Regions from separate parts of the Dorea chungnamensis genome, predicted to be linked through region 1. Evidence: riboswitches for the same ligand, from Rfam matches in the RefSeq annotation. Region 1 holds a riboswitch; each other region holds the start of a gene.
The links. Region 1 has a riboswitch for cobalamin ahead of ABE613_RS06240 (uroporphyrinogen decarboxylase family protein). Riboswitches for the same ligand answer to the same signal wherever they lie in the genome.
Positions count from the first base shown of each region.

Region 2: another riboswitch for cobalamin. It lies ahead of ABE613_RS05640 (sirohydrochlorin cobaltochelatase); the one in region 1 lies ahead of ABE613_RS06240 (uroporphyrinogen decarboxylase family protein).
Region 3: another riboswitch for cobalamin. It lies ahead of ABE613_RS04175 (CobW family GTP-binding protein); the one in region 1 lies ahead of ABE613_RS06240 (uroporphyrinogen decarboxylase family protein).

Region 1 covers NZ_JBDOHT010000005.1:139,537-141,812, reverse strand. The annotation lists gene ABE613_RS06240 (uroporphyrinogen decarboxylase family protein) at 1-976, opposite strand, end outside; cobalamin riboswitch at 1,042-1,228, opposite strand; gene recO (DNA repair protein RecO) at 1,476-2,225, opposite strand.
Region 2 covers NZ_JBDOHT010000005.1:7,644-9,919, forward strand. The annotation lists gene ABE613_RS05635 (ABC transporter permease) at 1-983, shown strand, start outside; cobalamin riboswitch at 1,042-1,230, shown strand; gene ABE613_RS05640 (sirohydrochlorin cobaltochelatase) at 1,462-2,276, shown strand, end outside.
Region 3 covers NZ_JBDOHT010000003.1:179,230-181,505, forward strand. The annotation lists gene ABE613_RS04170 (uroporphyrinogen decarboxylase family protein) at 1-588, shown strand, start outside; cobalamin riboswitch at 657-832, shown strand; gene ABE613_RS04175 (CobW family GTP-binding protein) at 916-1,851, shown strand; gene ABE613_RS04180 (cobalamin B12-binding domain-containing protein) at 1,869-2,276, shown strand, end outside.

The DNA of each region.
Region 1 (2,276 bases):
GACTGTCTCCTGCCTTTTCAATACATTCTTTACAGGACGCAATCACCTCATCAATCGTACCATTTAACATAACATCTACTGGCGGTACATTTCCCATTAACATCACTTTATCTCCAATCGCTTCTTTTGCCTCAGCAAGATCTTCGCAATTATCTATACTAAATGCACATACTCCACTATTTGCAATGTCGTTCCAGATTGGTTTTGTCTTTCCACAAATATGGATCATCGGCGGCTGTCCTGTTATTTCATAAAGCCCATCAATTAACTCTTTCAAATATGGGTAAGAAAACTCATCGAACTGCTTTTTACTCAAAATATCCGAGCAGGTCACCGGATCAGATATAAATACAGAACATGGTCCAAATTCTTTACAAAATGCTTCTACCCATTTTAATGAACATTCATTGGAAAGTTTCAAAAGCTTTTTCAACATTTCCGGATTCTTTCTGGTATCTCTTAACATTAAGTCCACCGGCCTGATCGCAGCTGCACATGACACCGGCCCTGTCACACCTGTGCTGATTGGATAATCCGGCAACAGTTTTTTTAATTGCTTTGCCATCTCAATCATTGGAGTGAGAACTGGATTGTCATATGGGTCCACGACTTTTAATTTATCAAAATCTGCATAATCCATAAGGACATGTTCTTCGATTCGAGGCACTCCGTATTCCGGTGTAAAAAGTTTCGATCCAAGTGCTACTCCAATGGTTCTTAAATCCGGCCCAACACCAAATCCAAAGTTGTTATATGTCACATCTTTTTCCCTGATGACCTTTGCCATAACTTCCGGATCTTCGCTCATTTGTTTCGTTGAATATCCCATCAGATTGGCAATCGCCATCTCTGGGGCAAGAATTCCATATGGAATGCAGTCCACTTCCTCCCCTTTCATGTATGCTGCCATACGTTCAGAAGGTGTCATCTCTTCTTTCTGTTCATTCATCAACTTTTTCAGCTCTTGATAATCCATTTTTTACCTCCTAAAATAAAATACGGTACGAAAAAACAGCGTAAACACTGCCTTTCCCCACCGAAATCTCCTGAAAATATATAGCAGGTCTCCTGACTCGACTTCATCCTCTGGATTTCCTTCCCCAAAAGTAAAACATCTTGAGTGGTCAATAAAACCATCGTCCGTCACACAGTAGAGCGGGCTGCTTCGGACTCTCACCGAATTCCCTTTTCAACAATTTTCATTGTCACTATATACGTTTACATTTCAAGTTTATCATGTAAATTAACATTTTCCAAATCGGTTATTACTATAATAAAAGTCTTATATAGACAGTTTCTATTCTACGGGTTTTTCATCTCTAAATGATTCATTCACTTAATGTTTTCGTTCTGACAAACTATAATACAGATAAATATATTACAGGAAACGCTGCTTGAAAAAGAATAACATCAGAGAGGAGTTTCGCACACCAACAGATCTGGTCGGGTGCGAGGCTCCCCTTTTATGTATATTTTTATCCTAATTTTGTCAATTGTTCTAATATCTCTAATGATTTAAATCTTTTTCCTACGTAAGTTTCCAGATATCTTCCGGTCACCTTTCCCAGTTCCCGAAGCACTTCATCAGATACGGTAAAGGTATATAGTTTTTCCACCGGCGTTCCCACAATATATTGAAGCGTATAGATTGTAGAGGGATTCAGCACCATTCCATCCGAAACATCTCTTCTGCATCTGTCACAGAGCAGACCTCCACGTCTAACACTGAACACCATTGGTCTTTCTCTGTCACCGCATCCTACACACTGGAAAACCTGTGGTCCTTCTCCATTGATACTGACCGTTTTCAGCTCGTAGATATATCGAATCAGCAGATTTGGTATATGGGGATTTACAAGTGCCCGAAGAGTCTGATACAAAAGCTTTAAAAGCTGAGTCTCATCGTTAGCTTCTCTTGCATAATAATTGGCCAGTTCCATAAAATAGAATCCGTAATATGCCCCTTCAACATCCATACGCAGCTCCTGAAAGTAATTGGAAATAGAGGCCGACACCAATGTATATGATGTCCGCCCCTCATAAACTGTAAATTCTCCAAAGGAAAATGGACTCGTCACTCCCATCAGTGCACTGTTAGGCCTTCTTGCGCCGCGGGCAAATGCTGCAATCTTCCCTCGTTCTTTTGTCAGAATTACCACTCGTCTGTCATATTCGCCGACAGGAGCTGCCTGCAGGACCAGGCCTGTCACTGTAATCTGATTCACCGTTTATTCCACCTTCATGGTCTTTTATTATCTGTTTACAAATCTGCATTC
Region 2 (2,276 bases), 130 kb from region 1:
TTATGCTGGCTATGGCAGTCGGAATGCCGTCTACCTTGAATTACTATCAGGACAATGCAGAAGATATGATGTTTGCAAAGTACCAATATGTATTGAAATCCTGTGAAGATGAGGAAGGGAAAATGATTCATACAGATAATCAGGACGTAGAGGAATTCTGTATGAAAGCATTAAAGAAGACAGGGGATGAATTGGATGAAGAAGTGTCCATTTATGGCATTCGGGATAACAGCAGATATATCCAGATTGAAAACTTATCAGAACTTGAAGAAAATGAAGTGTACCTTTCACGACCATTCAGTGAGAAGTATAACCTGAAGGTGGGAGATATCATTAAGCTGGATGAAAAATATGAACATAAGCAGTATCAGTTTAAAGTATCAGGAATTTATGAAAAATGTCAGAGTATTGCAGTTTTCCTTCCGATTGAAAAATATCGTTCTTTATTTGAACTGGGCAAGGAGGAGTTCACCGGATATATCTCAGACACAGAGATTACCGATATCGAAGAAGATAAAATCGCGACAGTTATTACGAAAGAGGATATTACGAAAATGTGCGACCAGTTAGATCATTCTATGGGAGCCTATATGCAGTATTTTCAGATTCTGTGTATCCTGTTATCTGCAGTGCTGATTTATCTATTGACAAAGCTTATTATCGAAAAGAACGAAACGGCAATCTCCATGGCGAAGATTCTTGGTTATGAAAACCGTGAGATCGCAAGCCTATATTTGCTATCTACAACAATGGTAGTGGTTGTGGCGTATACCATAAGTGTAATATTAGGTTCTACGGTAATGAAACAGGCATGGAAAATCATTATGTTTAAATATAATGGATGGTTTGCCTTTACGATAGAGCCAATGGGCTATGTGAAGATGTTTTCCTTCGTTCTTCTTGGATACCTGATAGTAATAATACTGGATTTCAGAAGAATCCGAAAGATTCCGATGGAAGAGGCATTAAAAAATGTGGAGTAGTCAATAACCATAGATATTAAAAAACAATTTCAGAGACTTTACATTTTTATTCGGGTGTGATAAGGTATGTTCGATAGGTTCAGACAATCATGGATTGTCTGATGAAAAGGGAAACAGGTGCAAATCCTGTACGAACTCGTCACTGTAAGCGAGGAGTGCAAGGCCAGATAAGTCACTGAGCAATTGGGAAGGCGGCCTTGGATGTGGATCCGTAAGTCAGGAGACCTGCCTATTGAAAAACGGAGTGGGATATGCCCACAGATCACGAGTAACTGGTCGCAACCGATTATAATGGAGATATTACATTTCTGGCAGTGTCTGTATCTGCCGGAAGTGTTGTTTGATTATGTCAGTATTACGTCCTTTTACCATTTTATGGAAAAAGGACGTTTTTTGGCTTTAAGTCATTATACCCTCATAAGTACTGCCGTTATATCCTTTTGTCGGAAATGGACCAGAAATAAGAAGGAGGAACAAGATGAAGAAAAGAGTAGTAGCAATCTTGCTGGCAGTTTCCATGGTAAGTGCTCTGGTAATGACCGGATGTTCTGGCAGCAGTGAGGAGACATCCGAAACGGCGGAGGAAACTGAAGAAGTAGAGACAGATGCTGATCAGGAAGCGGCAGATGAAGTAGCTGCATTGATTGATGCCATCTATGTGCAGGAGAGAACAGATGAAACGGATGAACAGTGCAAGGAAGCCAAAGAGGCATGGGACGCACTGACAGATGAGCAGAAGGAATTGGTAGAAGGGGAAAATGCAGATCCGGATTACTTTGGAAGAGATACAGGCGATGCATCCAAAGATGATCCTCGTAATCAGGATGATATTGGTGAAAATGAGATCCTCGTAGTCAGCTTTGGAACCTCTTTTAATGACAGTCGTGTGGCTGATATTAAGGGAATCGAAGATGCACTTCAGGAAGCATATCCTGACTGGTCGGTAAGAAGAGCATTTACGGCACAGATCATTATTAACCATATTCAGGCGAGAGATGAGGAATGTATTGATAATATGGATCAGGCATTGGAACGTGCAGTTTCTAATGGAGTGAAAAATCTGGTGGTACAGCCGACGCATCTGATGCATGGCGCAGAATACGATGAGCTGATGGAATCTGTAGAAGCTTACCAGGATCAGTTTGAATCTGTAAAAGTTGCAGAGCCTTTGCTTGGAGAAGTCGGAGAAGATGCAACGGTTATCAATGCTGATAAAGAAGCGGTTGCTGAAGCGATTACTTCTGAGGCAGTGGAAACAGCAGGATATGACAGCCTGGATGCTGCAAAAGAAGA
Region 3 (2,276 bases), on a different contig from region 1:
GTGAAAAATAAAGAAGGTGCACATCGACTTCTTCAATATAGCACAGATTGTATTGTGAAGTGCTGCAGAGATATGAATCAGAAACTGGGAATTAAGTTTATGTTATCAGAGCCAATGGCTTCTCGGGATCTTTTAAGTAAAAGACAGTTTAATGAATTCTTTGTGCCTTATCTGAAACAGGCTGTTAAAAGATTGAACGAATTTCAGGGAGCAACGTCTATTCATATTTGTGGACATACAAAAGACCGGTGGCAGGAAGTGGTTGATGCCGGTGTTTCAGGATTCTGGGTAGATAATTGTGAGAGCTTGAAAGAATTGAAAGAGGGTTATGGCAACAGAATTGCTATCAGCGGTAATCTAATGCCGGTAGATGTACTGAGAAATGGGACGGTTAAAGATATTGAAGAACATGTAAAAAAATGTATTGCAGATGCAGGCGATAATCCTTGTGGATATAATCTGTGCCCTGGATGTACAACCCCGGTAGGAACGCCGAAAGAGAATATGATTGCATTCATGAATGCGGCAGCAATCTACGGAAGAGGGGCGAAAAAAGGCTGTATGCCAAAAGGAATGATAGAAATATAATTCATAGGAATTGTCTATAAAACTATTGGAATTATCAATTGGGATGAAAAGATATTTTATGCTACCATATGAGTAGTAACATATATAGTGATGCATAGGCATTGAAAAGGAAATCTGGTGAGAGTCCAGAACAGCCCGCTCTACTGTATGACAGACGATAACCTGAATACCACTCTGGGATAGAGGAAGGCAGGATTAGAGGGAGAAGTTAAGTCAGGAGACCTGCTATATATGAACGAGCTTATCGGTGGGGAGAAAGCGGTGTGTTTACGCTGCTTTTTCTGCACCGTTTTTTTCTGCTATAAAGCATGTCTTAGGGGTGAGTGAATGGAAGTACAGATTGTATCAGGTTTTTTGGGAGCTGGAAAGACAACTTTTTTAAATAAATATCTACCACTTCTGAAGGGAAAAACGGTAGTCATAGAGAATGAGTTTGGGGATGTGGGACTTGATGGAGAATTGATTCAGGAGGATCTTCCGGTTAAAGAATTGTATGCAGGATGTATCTGCTGCAGTCTGGCGCTGGATTTCCAAAAAGGGATTAAAGAACTTGCAGAGCAGTTCCATCCGGATCGGATTGTTATTGAACCTTCTGGTGTGGGAAGACTTACAGATGTTGTAAAGGCCTGTGGCCGGGCAAAAGAAAAGGAAGGAATAGATCTTAGAATTACCAAATTGATTGTAATATTAGATATTACGGAGTTTGAAGATTATATAGATGGTTTCGGTGCGTTTTACCTGGATCAGATTCAAAATGCAGGACTTATATTATTGAGTAATCTGGAACAGGTGTCAAAAGAGGAAAAGAATCGATTGATTTCGGAGATAAGAGAGGTAAATCCCGATGCTGTTATATATGAAGATGACTGGCGTAAGATGGAAGGCGCAGCATTGTTAGAGCTTTTGGATATGACAGAAGATTATGAAAATAATCCGGAAGATGATATGGAAGAGATCATGATGTCGCCGGCTTTCGCAGATAAGATATTTTCCAGTATGTCAATAGAAAATGCCAGAGAAATGACTGCTCATGAATTAGAGAAGGCGTTGTATGGATTAAAGGATAAAAAATATGGAAAAGTCCTGCGTGCCAAAGGAATTGTAAAAGCAGGGGATGGAAGAGTGTTGCATTTTGATTTTACACCATCCATTGTGGAAGTGGCAGATATCTCGGATAACGGCAAAGGAACGAAAGTGGATAAGATTATTATTATAGGATGTAATCTGGATGAAACAGCGATTAGGGAGCTGTTTTCTATATAATGCAAGGAGGAAGCAAGATGCAGGCAAAGGAAGAGTTGTTGCAGAAGTTATCGGACTGTGTGTTTGATATGGAGGATGAGGAAGTTGTAGACGTGGTCAAAGAGTATATTGAATGCGGTTATGATCCACAGGAAGGTATGTTGGAAGGACTGGTTGATGGAATGAAGAGAGCCAGTGCCATGTATGAAGAAGGAGAATACTTTGTGCCGGAGCTGATTGTATGTTCTGATGCAATGTATGCCGGAATCGAAGAGTTCCAGAAATATCTGCCAGACACAGAAGACACAAGTATTGGTAAAGTGTTAATCGGTGTTGTAGAAGGAGATACTCATGACATTGGGAAGAATCTTGTGAGAATCATGATGGAGACCGGAGGATTCGATGTACATGATCTGGGACGAGATGTGCCTTTGGATGCATTCGTG